Linked DNA regions of Aliamphritea hakodatensis. The protein of the gene in region 2 interacts with the protein of the main gene of each other region in a pairwise test. Links are inferred from orthologs where the notes say so. Each region holds a gene or a part of one and is shown on either strand. Other genes may lie near its edges.

Evidence for each region. Proteins that work in one complex are often made in the same cells at the same time.
Region 1: the proteins of PCI15_RS04600 (region 2) and sfsA interact in binary tests that used the Escherichia coli proteins (3 or more experiments, as listed by UniProt). The link is inferred for Aliamphritea hakodatensis from one-to-one orthologs.

Annotation. Positions count from the first base shown.
Region 1 is NZ_AP025281.1:848,021-851,274, reverse strand. Bases 1-2,999 are described here. They hold sfsA (DNA/RNA nuclease SfsA), read right to left. Parts: upstream 1,853-2,999; coding sequence 1,148-1,852; downstream 1-1,147. Other genes in these bases: PCI15_RS03815 (pyridoxal phosphate-dependent aminotransferase), read right to left, coding at 1,849-2,999; PCI15_RS03825 (YeeE/YedE family protein), read right to left, coding at 646-1,068; PCI15_RS03830 (YeeE/YedE family protein), read right to left, coding at 174-644; PCI15_RS03835 (Rieske (2Fe-2S) protein), read left to right, coding at 1-208. Also shown: more of PCI15_RS03815, read right to left, coding at 3,000-3,009. UniProt on the Escherichia coli protein: Binds to DNA non-specifically. Could be a regulatory factor involved in maltose metabolism.
Region 2 is NZ_AP025281.1:1,010,489-1,016,876, reverse strand. The notes cover bases 1,641-4,632. They hold PCI15_RS04600 (glutamate-5-semialdehyde dehydrogenase), read right to left. Parts: upstream 3,768-4,632; coding sequence 2,514-3,767; downstream 1,641-2,513. Other genes in these bases: PCI15_RS04595 (atrophin-1 family protein), read left to right, coding at 3,990-4,632; nadD (nicotinate-nucleotide adenylyltransferase), read right to left, coding at 1,852-2,517; rsfS (ribosome silencing factor), read right to left, coding at 1,641-1,836. Outside these bases: mrdA (penicillin-binding protein 2), read right to left, coding at 1-918; 23S rRNA (pseudouridine(1915)-N(3))-methyltransferase RlmH, read right to left, coding at 982-1,449; more of rsfS, read right to left, coding at 1,495-1,640; more of PCI15_RS04595, read left to right, coding at 4,633-5,570; PCI15_RS04590 (sulfite exporter TauE/SafE family protein), read left to right, coding at 5,574-6,365. UniProt on the Escherichia coli protein: Catalyzes the NADPH-dependent reduction of L-glutamate 5-phosphate into L-glutamate 5-semialdehyde and phosphate. The product spontaneously undergoes cyclization to form 1-pyrroline-5-carboxylate.

The sequences.
Region 1 (3,254 bases), 160 kb from region 2 along the record:
GAACCGTTGCCCCCACCGGGGTGTCCCGCTGGAATGGATGCCCGATACCTTTCTGGACCCTGAAAAACAGTTTATTCAGTGCGCCACCCATGGTGCATTATTTACCATAGATGCGGGTCTGTGCATTGCCGGCCCCTGTAACGGGACGTCCCTTGAGCCGGTAAACTTCAAAGTTATCGACGGTCAGCTGTGCATTGCTCCGAACTGACGCCGGCGGCGCTTTTCTGGCCGGTGAACAGCTGACAAATCGCCATACCTGCCAGCATAGACACCACAAAGATAACTGTCTGACTTTGTCCGTATACCAGCGCTGCCAGCGCTGGTCCCGGACAGTACCCATACAGCCCCCAGCCAACACCAAAGAGCACTGCGCCGCTTAACAACCGAATATCAATTCCGGACGCTTCCGGCCAGCGGAAACGCAAAGCAAACACCGGTCGGGAGCGCTTTCCCAACCAGAAAAAACCCGCAACAGAAGTGCCAACGGCTGCTGCCAGCACAAACACAAGCTGGGGGTTCCAGGCGCCGGTCACATCCAGAAAGCCGATAATGTTTGCCGGGTCAGTCATACCTGACAGCGCCAGCCCCATACCGAACAATCCGCCACAAAACAGTGCCAGCGAACATTCCGTTAACCTGCTCATGTCAGCCTCCCTGCTTCATGACAAAGACGGTCAGCATCGCCACCAGAACAAATACACAGGTGGCCACCAGTGAGCGCAGTGACAAGCGACCAATCCCGCAGACACCGTGCCCGCTGGTACAGCCTGATCCTAAACGGGCACCGAAGCCCACCAGCAACCCCGCCAGAATAATCTGCCAGCCAACCACCTCAGGCAGTACCGGCAGTGCCAGCCCGCTTACCCGGTGCACAGCCCAGGCGCCAGTTAGCAAACCGATCAGAAAGAAAAGGCGCCACGCGCCTCCGGAAAAAAGAGCAGGCCGGCTAACAGCCTGCCAGAAGATACCGCTGATACCTGCAACGCGGCCCAGCCAGGCCATCATAAGTACCGCGCATAAACCTATCAGTAACCCACCGGCCAGCGCCGGTATCGCCATACTGGTCATTTATTGCCCCTTTGCCATCATATACATATAAAGACGCAACAATATTAGCAATTACTAATTTAATCAAGGCTAATACAAGTCAGAGCATCACCGGTAACTGCCGCACCAGTGTTACCTCCTCCGGCGTGATGCGCGCACCATAGGCAATAACCTCTACACCGGCATTCACCGCTTCACGCAATAACTGGCCGTATTCAGGGTCGATATGATCCGCCGGCATTACCCGTTCAATACCGGTATGGGGGACACAGAAAAACAATACCGCCCGGTGACCTTCAGCCACCATGGCCATTAATTCCCGTAAATGCTTGGCACCGCGGGTGGTGACGGCATCCGGGAATGTCCCTAAACCCTCTCCCTCGAACAGGGTGACGTTTTTTACTTCCACATAGCAATCAGCCTGGCCTTCCTGCTGAAGCAACAGATCAATCCGGCTGTTTTCCGCGCCGTATTTCACTTCGGTACGCAAGGTTTCATACCCCTGCAACTGATCAGCCACGCCGGTTTCAATTGCTTCACGTACCAGATGATTTGCCCGGCCCGTGTTGATACAGGCCAGATAACGGCCTTCAACTTCAACCAGCTCCCAGCCATACACATATTTACGTTTCAGGTTGCCGGAATCCTGAATCCAGGCCCGGCTGCCGGGGTCCGCACAGTTTTTCATAGAACCGGTATTCGGGCAGTGCACGGTCAGCTCACGGCTATTGTCCAGTTCAATGTCTGCCAGAAAACGCTTATAACGTTTGATTAACCGCCCTTCGAGCATGTTTTCCAGTTTCATACCTGTAACCGCCTTGCCAGTCGCTCCAGCGCTGTTTCGATCTGCTCAACACTGGTGGTATAAGAGAAGCGGATAAACTCATTCGCCCGGTGGGAACCAAAATCCACCCCCGGGGTAACGGCAACATGTTCCTCTTCCAGTAAATCCCAGCAGAATGAGAAGGTATCATCGGTAAACCGTGATGCATCTGCATATACATAGAAAGCCCCTTCCGGCATCAGCGGAATGACAAAGCCCAGATTACGCAACCCGTCCACCAGCACATCCCGGCGTTCTTTAAAGGCATGCCGGCGCTGTTCAAGAATGCTCAGGGTTTCCGGCTTAAACGCGGCCAGTGCAGCGTGCTGCGCGATGGTCGACGGCGAGATAAACAGGTTCTGCGCCAGTTTTTCCATATCCGCCACGGCATTCTCCGGCACCACCGTCCAGCCCAAACGCCAGCCGGTCATACCGAAATACTTGGAAAAGCTGTTCAGCACAAAGGCGTCTGCATCCACTTCCAGCACGGAAGGCGCGTTACAGCCATAAGTCAGTCCATGGTACAACTCGTCAACCACCCGGTGACCGCCCAGAGTTTTCACCGTCTGGGAGATCAGCTCCATATCATCGCGGTGAACTACACTGCCGGTAGGGTTCGCCGGAGAGGCCAGCAAGATACCCGCTGTATTCGCTTGCCAGTGCTGCTCAATCAGTTCCGGTGTCAGCTGAAAGTTGTCTGCTGCAGTCACCGGTACCAGTTGCCCGCGGGCTTCCACCAAACGCAGAAACTGTCGGTTACAGGGATACCCTGGATCAGCCATCATAAAGGTCTGACCGGGGTTAGCCAGCAGTGAAAACACCATCAGCAGTGCACCGGATGCACCGGCGGTCACCAGCACCCGTTCAGGTGAGATGTCTAGCCCGTACATATTAGCGTAGTGTTCTGCGATCAACTGGCGCAGCTCAGGAATGCCTCCGGACGGCGTATACTGAGTATGACCGTTCTGAATCGCGGCAATGCCGGCCTCGGCGATCGGCCCTGCCGTTGCGAAGTCCGGCTCCCCCGCTTCCATGTGGACTACATTATGCCCCAGCGCATCCAGCTGTTTGGCACGCTTCAGCAGTTCCATTACTTTAAAAGACTCAATATCGCGGACCCGGTCCGACCACTCGTTCATCAGAAATTTCCCGATTTAAAAACAGGCTGAAAATATTGCTGCGCAGTATACCTTAGTGGGATCAGAAAGCAGGGGAATTCTCGCGGCCTGCGTCAAGCTTTTTCACGTAACCCACAGCTATCGTGGGCTACAGAGTGCCCAGTCTGGGAAATCAGCAAGGCGTTGATATCAATATGAAACTACAATTATATGTCGTTAAGATGATTTTTCGTCGTAAGGGCTGGCCTAAGCCGAAAGGTTCTGGT
Region 2 (6,388 bases):
CAGCGCGGTGTAGTTCTTCTGGCTGATCCCGGTGACAAACATATTCGGGTCATACCCCGGCGTACTGACCAGTGCCAGAATGCCGCCGGTTTGCGGATCAATCGCCACCACAGACGCCCGGCGCTCACCCAGCAGCTTCTCCGTTGCCTGCTGTAAACGGATATCCAGGTTAAGCACAATGTCTTTCCCCGGAACCGGATCCGTGCGTTCCAGCACCCGCATTACCCGGCCGCGGGCATTGGTTTCCACCTTGTGGTGACCAACGGTGCCGTGCAGTAATGGCTCGTAAAACTTCTCAATGCCCAGCTTGCCGATATAGTGCGTCGCGCTGTAATTGGTCGGATCTACCCGTTTCAGTTCTTTCTCGTTGATCCGTCCCACATAGCCCAGCGCATGCACCAGACTGGCCCCGTAGGGATAGTAGCGGATCAGATCCGCTTCCACCTGCACGCCGGGCAAACGGTAATAATTCACACCGATTTTGGCGATTTCTTCAGGGGTCAGCCGGAAACGTAACGGCACGGTTTCATACGGGCGGCGGCGCTGCTTAAGACGTTTACGGAAGGTTTTCAGCTGCCGTTCCGTGACCGGAATCAGCTTTTGCAACTCAGTGAGGACCGTTTCAAGATCCTCCACTTCCTCTTTCATGATGGTAACGCTGTAGCTGGGGCGGTTATCCGCCAGCAGAATCCCGTTACGGTCATAGATCAGCCCACGTGTGGGTGCCACCGGCTGCAACTGGATACGGTTATCATCGGAAAGGGCTGCCTGATGGTCATATTCCACCACCTGCAGATAATAGAGTCGGCCGATCAGCACCCCAAGCAGGATGCAGACGATCACAAAGGCGATCAGCGCCCGGGACAGGAAGGTATTTCCTTCTTTTGTGTGATCCTTCAGGCTTTCAAGTACGGCCATGTGTATACAGTAATGTCGTCAGCGTTAAACCGTCCGGCCACCCTGTGGCCGGCGGTTGTGTCACTATTTGTGATATGGATGCCCCTGGATAATGCTCCAGGCCCGGTAAATCTGTTCTGCCAGCAATATACGCACCAGCGGGTGCGGTAATGTCAGCCCTGACAAAGACCATTTCTGATCGGCCTGCGCCAGGCATTCCGGCGCCAGCCCGTCCGGGCCGCCCACCAGCAAGCTGACGTTCTGGCCAGACATCTGCCAGTCCTCTGCCTGTTCTGCCAGCTGTTCGGTGCTCCAGTTTTTGCCGCCAACCTCAAGCGCAACCACCCGGTCACCCTTTCCGATTGCCGCCAGCATGGCTTCACCTTCCTGGCGTTTGGCACGGGCAATATCTGCCCCCTTACCCCGGTGGCCAGACTGAATCTCAATGATCTCCATCGCAAACTCAGCCGGCAAACGTTTCAGATATTCCTGGCAACCTTCGGTCACCCATTTCGGCATCTTGGTGCCAACCGCAATCAGGCGAATCTTCATAGCAGCGGTCTGTACTCCGTGCGGGTTAAAGACACTGAAAACACATCAGCTCTTAGTATCGACTTCGTCGAAGCCCCAGAGTTTCTCAAGATCGTAAAAACTTCTCGCATCCGGCATCATCACGTGCACAATCGCATCGCCCAGATCCACCAGCACCCACTCACCGGTGTCCTGACCTTCGATACCCATTGGCAGCATACCGCTGGCTTTTACCTGCTCCAGAACGTGCTGGCCAATTGACTGCACGTGGCGCTTAGAGGTACCGCTGGCAATGATCATACGGTCAGTGACCGTCGACTTCTCGCTGACGTCCAGCTCAACGATGTCCTTCGCTTTCATATCTTCAAGGGCATCATGTATAACATTGATCATCTGATCTAATTCCATTGGTTAATCTTTACCTTACTTTGATTTACAGCCATACAGCTGCTGTTGTTGGATATACTGCCAGACGCTGTCCGGGAGCAGATAACGGGGAGAATGCCCCTCGCTCACCAGCGTGCGTATCTGTGTGGCAGAAATGGCCAGCGGCGTCAGCTCATGAAAAATCACATGCCCCGCCGGCTCAGTTAAAATTTTCTGTTTATCCGTGACTTCATGTACCCGGGTAAACGCCTTCATCTGCTCACCGGGCTGATATACCCAGCCAGGCCGCTTAACAACCACAATATGGGCCAGCCGGATCAGCTCCTGCCAGCGGTCCCAGCCCGGCAGCGACAGGTAAGCATCCATTCCCAGTATCATACACACTGGCACATCTGCCCCCAGCTCAGCGCGCAGGGATTCAAGGGTCAGTACTGTGTATGAAGGTTTTTCCGATGACACTTCCCGGGCATCAGCATATAAACCGGGCTCCGCTGCCACCGCCTGTTCAACCATTGCCAGACGCTGTTCAGACCCGGCCCCCGGCTGCTGACGGTGCACCGGCACTTTTGACGGCATCAGTGCGACCTGATCAGCATTCAGCCAGTCACGGATTTCCAGCGCCGTACGCAGATGGCCATTATGGATGGGGTCAAAAGTCCCACCCATAAACGCACAGACAGCAGGCTTAACAGTGTTGCTCACTGACGAATATGGCCGTCACCCAGCACCACATACTTCTGGGATGTCAGACCATCCAGCCCCACCGGGCCACGGGCATGAATCTTATCGGTAGAAATGCCAATCTCAGCACCCAGACCGTATTCAAAACCGTCAGCAAAGCGGGTGGACGCGTTCACCATCACTGAGCTTGAATCCACCTCACGCAGGAAGCTGCGGGACTTGGTGTAGTTCTCAGTAATGATGGCATCCGTATGGTGTGAACCGTAACGGTTGATATGGGCAATCGCTTCATCCATATCCGCCACCAGCTTAATCGCAAGGACAGGTGCGAGATACTCGGTCGCCCAGTCCTCTTCCGTCGCGGCAGTGGCAAACGGCAGCACCTCAAGAGTCCGTTCGCAGCCACGCAGTTCAACACCTGCTGCCCGGTAACGTTCTGCCAGTTCCTGAAGCACTTCAGTGCGGGACTCATGCACCAGCAGGGTTTCCATGGTGTTACAGGTACCGTAGCGGTGAGTTTTCGCATTCAGCGCAACATTCACTGCCTTAGCATGATCCGCTTCGTCATCAATATACACATGGCAGATACCATCAAGATGTTTGATAACAGTCACCTTGGCGTCACGGCTGACCCGTTCAATCAGGCCTTTGCCGCCCCGCGGTACAATCACATCCACATACTCAGGCATGGTAATCAGCTCACCCACCGCAGCACGATCAGTGGTTTCCACCACCTGCACCGCATGCTCAGGCAAGCCAACTTCCTTCAGGCCTGCTTTAATGCATTCGGCAACCGCCGCATTACTGTGAATCGCTTCAGAACCGCCACGCAGAATGGTGGCATTGCCGGATTTCAGACACAGGCTGGCCGCTTCTACCGTCACATTCGGACGTGACTCATAGATAATACCGATGACACCAAGCGGTACCCGCATTTTACCGACCTGAATACCGCTGGGCAGATAATTCATATCCGTAATCGCGCCGGTGGGATCTGGCAAAGCGGCAACCTGCCGTAAACCCTCGATCATGGTATCGATCTGACTGGACTTAAGCTGCAGACGATCCAGCATCGCAGCGTCGAGACCATTCGCCTCGCCCTGCGCCAGATCTTTGGCATTGGCCTCAACCAGCGCATCACGGGACGCATCAATCGCATCAGCCATCGCCAGTAAAGCACGGTTTTTAAGGCCGGTATCGGCTTTTGCAATAGCACGGGAAGCAACCCGCGCCTGCTGACCCAGCTGGGCCATATATTCAGTTACATTCATGGTGTACCCCTTGGAGATGGGGCATTATACCCCGGGGCTCTGGCAGGAAAAAGGCCTGATCCGTCCGACAAATCAGGAATCACAATCCGGCAATAAAAGCGCCCGCAGGGACAGACAGCCGCCCCGGCTAACTGCTATTATCTCCCGGCTGGAGAATAGCAGCCTGATCCTTGCCAAAACCGGAGCAGATTGACTGCGTAAGTGTTAATTAAACAGATACCTATGAAGCCTCTATCAAACAAAGCCACACAACTTATGCTGAATACTTCCCGGCAACGCCCGCAGCTGCAACTGACCATCATCGTTGCTGTCTGCCTGTTCCTGGGTATTTTTCTGGCAGGCTTCTATCTGAACCTGGTGGCTGAACGGGTCGCCGAACAGCAAACCCATCAGCGCGGACAGCTGCTGGCGGAACAGACCGGCGCGCTGATCAAACCGGCGATTCTTGCCAATGACCCGGTCAGTCTTAACTACCAGCTCAATCAGCTGGTGCGGCAGGATTATATCGATGCCATCAGCGTCAGCACCCCGGCGGACAAACTGCTGGCCCGGGCCGGCAATGCCCACCGGCTCGGCACCCTGACACGCAACATCACCATTACCCAGCAGGGCGAAAGTCTGGCCAACCTGACCCTGGTGCTGAACCCCACTGAACAGTACCTGCAATTCAGGGGGTTGCTGCTGCAGGCCCTGATTCTGGCGCTGATCATCGCGATCATCTGTATATTACTGACCTGGCAGCTGGCGGCCCGACTGCCCGCAACCCAGGGCAGTAAACAGCTCCCCCCCGCAGAAGACGATGAGCAACAGGAAGCCTTTCAGGCGCAATTAGCTAGCCACTCAGCCCGACACAGCACACCCGTTCCGGCAATCGCTACTCCGGCAGTCGCAGACCTGTTTGAACAGTCCGGCAACCAAACACATCAGCCCGCACCGCCCTCTGCGCCGGATGCTCTGGTGGACTTACTTAAACCGGATACTGATACCCCGAACATCCCCAGCTTTGCCCCTTCGGAGCCACTGCCTGAAACACCGCAGGCAAACACGCCACCGGCGCCGATCATTGAAGAACTGGAAATCCCTCAGGAAGCGAATATACCCACCGTGCAGCCACCCCCGCAGGAACAGGCCGACAACAACCGGCCAAGCATTCTTAAAAACCCACTGTTCGACCAGGACACCGGTGAAGTGCAGCTCGATCTGTATGCCTTCGAGCAGGAACTGGAAATGATCGTCAATGCCGAGGAAGCCGGATACCTGCTGTATCTGGATCTGACGTCAGGGCATGCGGAAAATCTCTCGTCTGCGGAACTGGAACAGACGCAGGACTACTACACCCGGATGCTGGAAATGGTCATTGCTATTTATCAGGGCGAAATTACCCGCCTGAGTAACGGCGATCTGCAACTGGCGTTCCTGCGCCCCAACCCGGAAGATGCCCACGGCATCAACGCGATCTGTGCCAGCCAGCTGTTTAACCGCCTGTACAAAGCATTTAACCAGCAGCGCATCCGCCGGATGCAGCCCATTCTGAACCTGCACATGGCCATCGTTCGCGGTCACTATAAAAAGCTGCCCCGTCTGCAGGAAGAAGCCCGCTATCTGACCCGCTCGACCGACAGCAACGAACTGATCAGCCATACCGCTCTGAGTGAAGCGCCGGACCTGAAAATCAGCCTGCTGGCCGGGGCCGATATCGAACGGTCTGAGGAAGATAAGGTACTGCTCAGAGCAGTCAATGAAAGTTACCAGAAGCTGCTGGACAAACAGGCCCAGCACTTACTGAAAAAACTGCCTTTCTGATCAATGACGCCGGCTGATCTGCTGTTACTGTTCGCCGCCGGCATCATCAGTGGCATGCTTAATGCTGTTGCCGGAGGGGGCAGTTTTATTTCATTCCCGGCCCTGCTGTTCGCCGGGGTTCCGCCGATCAGCGCCAACGCCACCAACACTTTTGCCGCCTGTTCCGGCTACCTGAGCGGTACCTGGGCGTTCCGGCACGATTTAAAAGCCCACCAAAAACAACTCCCACTGTATATCGTCATCAGCCTGACAGGCGGCGTAACCGGTGCCTGGCTACTGCTGCAAACACCCCAGGAGCACTTCTCAGCAGCCATTCCCTGGCTGTTACTGTTCGCCAGTACCCTGTTTATCTGTGGCAATCAGCTGAATAAGCTATTGCGACATTTTTCACCCGCAGATAAACCCCGCCACTGGCTTGCAGCCGCCTGTTCCGGCGCGGTACTGCTGGGTGTATGTATTTATGGTGGGTTCTTCAATGCCGGGCTGGGGATCATTGCCCTGAGCTATCTGGTCCTGACCGGTCACACCGATATAAACGCCATGAACGGCATTAAATTACTGGTGTCGTCCTGTGTATCCCTGATTGCCATTGCGATCTTTATCGCTGACGGTGCAATTGTCTGGTATGAGGGTGGGGTTCTGTTAACCGGCTCACTGCTGGGCGGTTACTCCGCGGCAACAGTATCCCGACGGATTCCTCAGCAGCGCATCCGACAGCTGATCATTATCACCAGCCTGTCGATCACGGCCTATTTCTTTGCGGATCACTATCAGCTCTGGCCGATCAGCGGATAGTCCCGCAGCAGACATCCTGTTAC